DNA from 3 places in the Pseudomonas sp. NPDC077451 genome. Region 2 is predicted to be linked to each of the others. Evidence: predicted binding sites of a transcription regulator. Region 2 holds the regulator's gene; each other region holds the start of a gene.
What was found. Region 2 encodes FliA, which starts transcription of late flagellar genes. Its sites were predicted from a motif close to CTAAAGTTTNNNNNNNNNNNGCCGNTAA; they were not measured.

Region 1 (3,278 bases), on a different contig from region 2:
CCTGAAGAAGCTGGAGAACGACAGCACGTCGTTATTCACCCAGGCGCTCACCGAAACGCTAGATGCGATTCAGGAAGTGCGCGCCGGTAACCGCCAGGGTTTCTTTCTCGGACGCCTCGGCCTGCGGGCGCGGGAAGTGCGCGATTTCGCGGTGGCCTCGCAGTGGAAGACAGACGCCTCCAACCGCGCCAGTGGCCTGTTGTTCCAGTTCGGTATCGACATCTTCCGTGCCGCGGCCATGCTCACGGTGCTGTTTTCGGACCTGTCTATCGGACAGATGCTCGCGGTGTTCAGCTACCTGTGGTTCATGATTGGCCCGGTGGAGCAGCTGCTCAATCTGCAGTACGCCTTCTACGCGGCGGGCGGTGCGCTAAGCCGCATCAACCAGCTGCTGGCGCGTGCCGACGAGCCGCAATATCCCGGTGGTCAGGATCCGTTCGCTGGCCGCGATACCGTCGACATCGAAGTCCAGGGGCTGCGCTTCTCCTATCAGGATGAGCCGGTGCTGGAAGGGCTGGATTTGTCCATCGCGGCGGGTGAGAAGGTGGCCATCGTCGGTGCCAGCGGCGGCGGCAAGAGCACCCTGGTGCAGTTGCTGCTGGGACTCTATCAGCCGCAGGCCGGACATATTCGCTATGCAGGGGTCGAGGTGCAGGATATCGGGCTGCCAACGGTTCGCGACAACGTCGCCGTAGTGCTGCAGCATCCGGCCCTGTTCAACGACACGGTGCGCGCCAATCTGCTGATGGGGCGCGAGCGGGACGATCAGGCATGCTGGCGTGCGCTGGAAATAGCTCAATTGGCCGACACGATCCGGCAGCTGCCAGCCGGACTGGACAGCATCGTTGGTCGTTCCGGTGTTCGCCTCTCAGGAGGACAACGACAACGACTGGCGGTGGCGCGCATGGTGCTGGCTGAGCCCAAAGTGGTCATCCTTGATGAAGCTACGTCGGCTCTGGATGCGGCCACCGAGTATGCCTTGCATCAGGGACTCAACCGTTTCCTGCAAGGGCGCACGACGCTGATCATCGCTCACCGTTTGTCGGCGGTGAAACAGGCCGATCGGGTGCTCGTTTTCGATGGCGGACGCATCGCGGAGCAGGGTGATCACCAGCAGCTGATCGCTGACGGCGGGCTCTACGCCAAGCTTTACGGGCACCTTCAGCAACATTGAGCCAGGCATCGGGCACGACCGTGAGCGAGCAGTTCCAGTCGGCTCGGTGTGGTGCTGGCAAATTGACGTCAATTCCTGATTAAATTGCGCCGCTTTCGTATTCAACTTTAGTCGCGACCTGCCGACTCCATAAGCGCGCTTACTTTTTAGGGATTCTCTGATGCAGTCCGTCGATTTTTTCGCCAACCTTTCCGTCGGCAAGAAGCTGCTGCTTGGCTTCGCCATGGTCCTGCTGCTGACCTTGGGAGTCGCCGGGACCGGCTTTTACGCCGTGGACTCGATCCTGAATCGCTCATATCAGATGAATCAGCTGTTGCGGATCAACGCTGCCATTCTTGAGGCCCGTGGCCTGGAGCGCGACTTTGCGCTGACTCGCAGTGACGAATCCGCCGCGGCCTTGCGCAACACCCTGGCCAAGCTCAATCAAGAGCTGGATGAGCTTGCGCAAAGCTCGTCTGAAGAAGACCAGCAGAAGCTGCAGCAGATTCGCAGCGATGCGGCCGTCTATGCCGATAACTTCACTCAATACGGTGAGCTGATCAGCAAAGGTGTGGCGCTTCGCGAGCGTATGGCCGATGCCGCACAAAAAAGCCGTGAAGAGTTTGAATACATCGAGCTGGATATGTACGACGCCGTGCGCGTATTGCGTCTGGAAGGTGACCACTTGAAGGGCAGCGATCCGCTGACTATCGCTGAAGCGGCGTCCGGGCTGACCAAGCGCATCCTCGATCTGCGTACCTTCGAAAGCATGTTCATCGCCCATAGCGCGCAAGCCGCGGTGGACAGCTGGAACGAGTCCTATGCGGACGTGACCACCATCGGCAGCAGTCTGAAAACCTGGCTCAACGACGAGCAGAAAGCCACCATGGATGGTGCGCTCACCGCCCTAGCGGCCTATCAGCAGGCGTTTGGTGAGTTCCGCAACAACCGCGCCGAGCGCATCGCGCTCGAGCAAGCGATGGTGGGCCAGGCTCAGCGCATCCTGGATACAGCCGATCAGGCATTGACGGGTGCCACCGAGGCCATGCAGGAGCAGCGCCGCAGCGCCTACACCTGGCTCGGAATCATCAGCGTTCTGGCCGTGGTTATAGGCCTGGTGGCCGCGACGGCGATCTCCCGCATGATCGTCGTACCGCTGCGCTACACCGTACAGCTGGCGCAGCGCGTGGCCGACGGTGACCTGACTCAGTCGCAGAAAGTGACCCGTCGCGACGAACTCGGCCAGCTGCAGAAAGCGATGTCCGACATGACTGAGAGCCTGCGCACCTTGATCGGCCGCATCGGTGGTGGCGTCGGTCAGATTGCTACCGCCGCGGAGCAGTTGTCCTCGGTGACGGCGCAGACCAGTGCTGGCGTCCAGAAGCAGCGGGTCGAGACTGAACAGGTTGCTACCGCCATGCACGAGATGGCAGCGACCGTTCAGGAAGTCGCGCAAAACGCGGAGCAGGCCTCGCATGCTGCCCGCGAGGCCGACCAGCAGGCGCGCCAGGGCGACCGCGTCGTTCAGGAGGCTATCGGGCAGATCGGCAGCTTGTCTGGCGAGGTCGAACATTCGGCTCATGCCATCGAAGAGCTGAATACCGAAAGCGGTCGTATCGGCACCGTGTTGGAAGTGATTCGTGCGGTGGCTGAACAGACCAACCTGCTCGCTCTCAACGCGGCGATCGAAGCCGCTCGCGCCGGTGAACAGGGCCGCGGTTTCGCCGTGGTGGCTGATGAAGTCCGCGCCCTGGCTCGCCGCACGCACGACTCCACCGAGGAAATCGAAGGCCTGATCGCCAACCTGCAGCGCGTGGCGCAAAAGGCCGTTGAGCAAATGCAGACCAGCCGTAACCTGACCCAACGCACCGTCGACCTGGCCAGCGAAGCTGGCATCGCGCTGGGTCGCATCACCGAGTCGGTTTCGACCATCGAGCAGATGAACCAGCAGATCGCGGCGGCAGCTGAGCAGCAGAGCGCCGTCGCTGAGAACATCTCCGAGAGCGTGACCCGTGTTCGCGACATTGGTGAGCAAAGCGCCAGCGGCAGCGAGCAGACCGCCGCGGCCAGTGCTGAGCTGGCGCGCCTGGGCATCGAACTGCAAGGGCTGGTGGCGCGCTTCCGC
Region 2 (3,278 bases):
GGAAGGTCGGATGAACGCAATGCTCCGAGAGACACACAAAGAAGACGCGTTCCCGCTGAACGCATCGATGGCCCAAGGGCTCCAGCAAGAGATAGGCGTGTGAAAATGGGTATGCATCCCGTACAGGTTATTGCAGTGACCGGCGGCAAGGGTGGCGTCGGCAAGACCAACGTGTCGGTCAATCTGGCCTTGGCGCTGGCCGATCTCGGGCGTCGAGTGGTATTGCTCGACGCTGACCTTGGTCTGGCTAACGTCGACGTGTTGCTCGGCCTGACGACAAAACGCACCCTGGCCGATGTCATTTCCGGTGAATGCGACCTGCGCGATGTGCTGATTCAGGGGCCGGGCGGCATACGTGTTGTTCCGGCCGCTTCCGGCACTCAGAGCATGGTGCAGCTGTCGACGCTTCAACATTCTGGCCTCATCCAGGCTTTCAGCGACATCGGCGATGATATCGATGTGCTGATCATCGACACCGCCGCTGGCATTGGTGACGGTGTGGTGAGCTTTGTTCGCGCCGCGCAGGAAGTGTTGCTGGTGGTCACCGACGAGCCCACGTCAATCACCGATGCCTATGCGCTGATCAAACTGCTCAATCGTGACTACGGCATCAGCCGCTTCCGGGTCTTGGCCAACATGGCCCATGCGCCGCAGGAAGGGCGCAACCTGTTTGCCAAGCTGACCAAGGTGACTGAGCGCTTCCTCGACGTGGCGCTGCAGTACGTCGGCGCCATCCCGTATGACGAAGCGGTGCGCAAGGCTGTGCAGAAGCAGCGCGCCGTTTATGAGGCCTACCCGCGCGCAAAGTGCTCGCTGGCGTTCAGGGCTATCGCGCAGAAGGTGGACACTTGGCCGTTGCCGGCAACGCCACGCGGTCATCTGGAGTTCTTTGTGGAGCGCCTGGTCAGGCCCGCCGCAGAGCCTAACGAACAATAGCGGCTGGATTCGGTATGTATTACAGCAAAGCTCAGGCTAAAGACTCGCAATATCAACTCATCGATCAGTACGCACCGCTGGTCAAGCGCATTGCCTATCACCTCCTGGCGCGTTTGCCAGCGAGCGTGCAGGTCGACGACCTGATGCAGGCCGGCATGATCGGCTTGCTGGAGGCGTCAAAAAAATATGACGCCGGAAAAGGGGCGAGTTTCGAGACCTACGCCGGTATTCGCATCCGCGGCGCCATGCTCGACGAGGTGCGCAAAGGTGACTGGGCGCCGCGTTCGGTACACCGAAACTCGCGCATGGTCAGTGAGGCAATTCGGGCAATTGAGGCTAGAACAGGACGCGACGCTAAAGATCAGGACGTTGCGGCCGAACTTAAATTGAGTCTCGATGAGTACTACGGCATTCTGGGCGACACCCTGGGCAGCCGCCTGTTCAGCTTCGATGATCTGCTTCAGGAAGGCGAGCACGGGGAGTTCGAGGAGGATGCAGCCAGCACCCATCCGGAACCGTCCCGCGATCTTGAAGACGAGCGTTTCCAACAGGCGTTGGCCGAGGCCATCAGTAACCTGCCCGAACGTGAAAAGTTGGTGCTTTCGCTGTATTACGACGAAGAGTTGAACTTGAAGGAAATCGGTCAGGTACTGGGCGTCAGTGAATCACGGGTGAGCCAGTTGCACAGTCAGTGCGCGGCCCGTCTGCGGGCTCGTCTTGGCGAGTGGCGCGCGCGTTAACGACCGGTTTGCGACAAAAGCATTAGAGACCGCTTACGAGCTTCATTCATGAGGCTCGCAAACAGACCGTGAGCAGGTCTCGATTCGGGATTTACGGAGGTGTACTTGGACAAGAACATGAAAATCCTCATCGTCGACGACTTTTCGACCATGAGACGGATCATCAAGAACCTCTTGCGCGATCTGGGTTTTACCAACACTGCCGAGGCAGATGACGGCACCACTGCGCTGCCGATGCTCAAGAGCGGAAGTTTCGATTTCCTCGTCACCGACTGGAATATGCCCGGCATGAGCGGCATCGATTTGCTGCGCGCGGTGCGTGCCGATGAGCGCTTGAAGCATCTGCCGGTATTGATGGTGACCGCCGAGGCGAAGCGCGACCAGATCATCGAGGCCGCGCAAGCGGGCGTAAACGGTTACGTGGTCAAGCCATTCACGGCTCAAGTGCTCAAAGAGAAGATCGAAAAGATCTTCGAGCGCGTCAACGGCTGAAGCAGTAACGCCGCGAGGGCACTATGACGCAAGCAGACCAAACCCTGGCAGAGTTCGAAGCAACTCTGAAGGCTCACGCACCCCAATTGATTGAAAGTCTGCAACAGGGTCGTTTCGACGAAGCGACGCAGATGTTCAATGAGCTCAATCAGGCGCGCAATCACGGGATCTACCTGGAAGTTGGCAAGCTCACCCGGGAGCTGCACAACGCCATCGTAAAGCTCGAGATGGATACCTGTGCCACCGGGGGGGATCCGTCACCGATCACCGATGCGACTGATCGGCTGTCGTACGTGGTGGAGATGACCGAGAAAGCGGCCAACCGCACCATGGACCTGGTTGAAGAATCGGCGCCCTTGGTCAATTACGTGAGTTACGAGGCGCAGAGCCTCACTGCTGATTGGCAGCGTTTCATGCGGCGCGATATGAACGCTGAACAGTTCCGTGAGCTGGTCAAGCGCATCGACCAGTTTCTCCAGCGCAGCATGAACGATGGCAGTCAGCTGTCGCAGAACCTTAGCGAAATCATGCTGGCTCAGGATTTCCAAGACCTTACCGGTCAGGTGATCAAAAGAGTGACCCGGCTCATTACCGAACTCGAAAGTAACCTGCTTAATCTGGTGCTGATGGCCGGCCAGGTTGACCGCGTGGCGGGCATCCAGCACGACCGCGACGCGATGCGCGCCGAGCAGGAAATGAAAAAACAAGAAAAACTGCCTTCCAATGGTGAAGGTCCGCAGATGCATGCCGATATACGTGAAGACGTCGTATCCGGGCAGGACGACGTTGATGATCTGCTTTCGAGCCTGGGCTTTTAGGGGAAGTTAAATATGAGCTTCGACGCCGATGAAGAAATCCTCCAGGATTTCCTGGTAGAGGCCGGCGAGATTCTCGAACTATTGTCAGAGCAGCTGGTGGAGCTGGAAAGCAGCCCCGATGACACAGCCTTGCTCAATGCGATTTTTCGCGGTTTCCATACGGTAAAAGGCGGTGCCGGGTTTCTCCAGCTGCATGAGTTGGTGGAGTGCTGCCACATCGCTGAAAACGTCTTCGACATCCTGCGCAAGGGTGAGCGTCGCGTCGACTCGGAATTGATGGATGTCGTGCTGC
Region 3 (3,278 bases), on a different contig from region 2:
ACCTGCGGAAGTGGGCTCTGACGCTGCGTCTTTCCCCGCCGCGTCCGACTGCTCACCCTCGATATCGCGCTGCGCTTTCTTGGTCAACACCAGGATATCGATGCGGCGATTGACGGGATTCAACGGGTTCTCCCGATCAAACAAGGCCGAAGAGGCATAGCCCACCACCCGGGCAATCTGTTCCTCTGGATAGCTACCTGCAACCAAGGCGCGCCGAGCCGCATTGGCCCGCCCTGCCGAAAGCTCCCAGTTACCGAATTCGCCGCGCCCAGAATAGGGCTTGGCATCGGTGTGCCCGCTGACGCTGATCTTGTTCGGTACCGCACGGATGGTATCGGCCATGGCCAGCAGAATATCTTCGAAGTACGGCTGCAGCTGGGCACTGCCTAGGGCAAACATAGGACGGTTGGCCGCATCCATGATCTGAATGCGCAAGCCGTCCTGAGTGATCTCGAACAGGATCTGATCCTTGAAGCGGGTCAGCTCCGGATTTTCGTCAACCTTGTTCTGAAGTTCCTGAAGCAACAGATCGAGACGTTCGCGCTCCAACTGCTCGGCAAAGGTTTCCGCCTGATCGGCGTCCATCTTCGACTCGCTCTGCTGAACAGCCGGGTCGACCGTATCGTTCAAGGTGCGATCCGGCGCAGGCGTTGGGGTACCGCCCAGATCGATCACATGCGGACTGGCGCTTTCAGTGAAGCCAATCGGGTCCTGGAAATAGCCCGAAATAGCACGTTTCTGTTCGGGCGTGGCCGAGGACATCAGCCACATCACCATAAAGAACGCCATCATGGCGGTCGCAAAGTCGGCAAAGGCAATCTTCCAGGCGCCACCATGGTGGCCCGCGGCGACCTTCTTGATCCGCTTGACGATGATTGGTTGGGTATTATCCATGGTCGCGCTTAGCTGCCACGCATGGCTTGTTCAAGCTCGGCAAAGCTTGGGCGGTGCGCCGGCAGAAGTACTTTCCGGCCGAACTCCACCGCCAGCGTCGGCGGCATTCCCGAAGCGGAGGCGACCAACGTCGCCTTGATGCTCTCGTACAGGTTGAGCTCTTCCTTGGCGTCATGCTCGAGCGCCCCGGCCAACGGGCCGAAAAACCCGTAGGAGGCAAGAATTCCGAGGAATGTACCCACCAGCGCCGTAGCCACCTTCTCGCCAATCTCGGCATTGGTCGCGGACGCCAGAATTGACATCGTGATCACGATCCCCAGCACCGCGGCCACGATTCCCATCGCGGGCAAGCCGTCGGCGATTTTCGCCACAGCGTGAGACGGATGCTCAAGTTCTTCCTTGAGGCCGTTGAGTTCCATATCGAACAGCCCTTCCAGCTCATGCGGAGCCATGTTGCCGGACGACATGATGCGCAGGTAATCGCAGACGAACGCGGTCATCCGCTCGTCCTTCAAAATTGCCGGATACTTGCTGAATATAGGACTGGCTGCGGGATCTTCGATGTCGGCCTCGATGGCCATCATGCCCTCACGGCGACTTTTGTTGAGGATCTCGTAGAGCATCCCCAGCACTTCCAGGTAGTACTTGTGAGTAAAGCGGTTGCCAAACATCTGCAGCGACTTCTTGAACACGATTTTGGTGGTGCTGCCGGGGTTCGCCTGCAGGAAGCCGCCAAGTGCGGCACCACCGATGATCATCACCTCGAACGGGTGGATCAGCGCGGCAACCTTGCCGCCGGACAGGATGAAGCCGCCAAGAACACTGGCGATTACCACAATAATGCCGATTATTTTTGCCATAGGTAGGTACGTCTAAAACCCGATCTTAGGGCACCTGAAACAAGCCGTGCGACATCGCACGAGCTCGATTGGGGTCAGGCGGAAGGGCAGATGAAAAGAATTGTTCTGGTTATCGGAACTTTTGCGCCAGACTAAAGGCCATCCCGATGAAATGCTAGTTCGGCGGCGCCATGACTACGACACCATACCCACGCACGCTTGCAGCCTGGCTCAAGGCGTTGGACGCCGTTGTCCTGCCGGCGGCTGCCGAACCCTATGCACGTGTTAAACGCGCACTGGGCGACAGCAGCTTATCTATGCGCGAGATTTCGGACCTTATACAGGAAAGTCCGGTCCTTGCCCTTACCGTGATCCGCGAAGCCAACCGCAGCGCCGGATCGACCAACAAACCGGCCGAGAGCCTTGAGGTTGCGCTCAGTCGCATCGGCCTGAAGCGCGCCGAAGCCCTGTTCGCCAGGGTGCCAGCCGCTCAGCCAAACGATATTCCGGCGCCATTGCGCCAGCTGATGTTGATCAGTAGCCACGCCAGCCAGCAAGCCAACGGGTTGTTTGCTTCACGCTTGGCGCGACTCTGGCAGGAAATCCACTGGAGCAGCCTGTTGTTCCTTTCGCCGGCATGGGCGCTGGTCGCCGCACACCCGGAACTGTTGGAGACCTGGGAGCAGCGCGTACTGGTCAAACGTGAGCCGGCCCGCCAGGTCGAGCATTCGTTGTTGGGCGTCTCGTTGTTGGAGCTCTGCATCGCCACCGCCGAACACTGGGGTCTGCCCGGCTGGATTGCCCAAGGCTACCGGCTCCTCAACGAGCATCGGCGCATGCTGATCAAGGCACTGCACATCGCCCGCGATAACGAACATCCCTTGCACCAGCAACAGATGCTCGACGCCGACCCTACATTGCGTCGCTGGCTCACCTTACCAAGCAACACCATCCTGCTCGCAAACGGTCTGGCGCTTTCGGCGCATCACAGCTGGAGCGGCATCCACAGCCTGCGCTGGCAGCGGCTCGCTGGACTCTACCTGCAGGTGCCTCTCGCCGAACTGCAGCAGATGGCGCATCAGCAAGCGGCGGCCAGCGCCCGCGCGATCGGGCCAACCGATCTCTGGCATCCGGCCCAGGGGCTGCTCTGGCCATGGGAAAGCACATTCCAAGTGGAAAAGGCCGCGAAGTTGCCCGACACCGAAACCTTGGCCCAATGGCGCGAGCATTGCCGCGAGCTGCTCAGCGACCCCTGCCCCTTCGACAATGTGCTGCAACTCACTGCGACCTCCTGCAAAGCGCTGACGTGCTCGGGCATGCAGCGCGTACTGTTGCTGATGGTAGATCGCAAGCAACAGCGCCTGGTCAGTCAGCAGGCCGGCGGACTGCCAAACGAAGCAGCCCGGCTGACGCTCGATCCCGAGCAAAGCCAGGTGTTGCGAAGATTGCTGGAAAAACCGGCGTTATTACGGCTCAAGCCGGACAACCTCGCCCAATTCACAGCGCTGTTGCCCGGCGCATTGAAAGCACTGTTCCCCAGCGAAC

Region 1: ACIGHL_RS06105 (methyl-accepting chemotaxis protein) is a predicted target of FliA. The motif match lies at 1,275-1,302, and genes of this name have one in related genera.
Region 3: motA (flagellar motor stator protein MotA) is a predicted target of FliA. The motif match lies at 1,864-1,891, and genes of this name have one in related genera.

What each region holds. Positions count from the first base shown of each region.
Region 1 covers NZ_JBITVX010000002.1:502,327-505,604, forward strand. The annotation lists gene ACIGHL_RS06100 (ABC transporter ATP-binding protein) at 1-1,174, shown strand, start outside; gene ACIGHL_RS06105 (methyl-accepting chemotaxis protein) at 1,335-3,278, shown strand, end outside.
Region 2 covers NZ_JBITVX010000001.1:389,909-393,186, forward strand. The annotation lists gene flhF (flagellar biosynthesis GTPase FlhF) at 1-14, shown strand, start outside; gene fleN (flagellar synthesis regulator FleN) at 106-936, shown strand; gene fliA (RNA polymerase sigma factor FliA) at 951-1,676, shown strand; gene ACIGHL_RS01760 (chemotaxis response regulator CheY) at 1,794-2,168, shown strand; gene ACIGHL_RS01765 (protein phosphatase CheZ) at 2,192-2,986, shown strand; gene ACIGHL_RS01770 (chemotaxis protein CheA) at 2,999-3,278, shown strand, end outside.
Region 3 covers NZ_JBITVX010000006.1:180,923-184,200, reverse strand. The annotation lists gene motB (flagellar motor protein MotB) at 1-894, opposite strand, end outside; gene motA (flagellar motor stator protein MotA) at 903-1,754, opposite strand; gene ACIGHL_RS12155 (HDOD domain-containing protein) at 1,925-3,278, shown strand, end outside.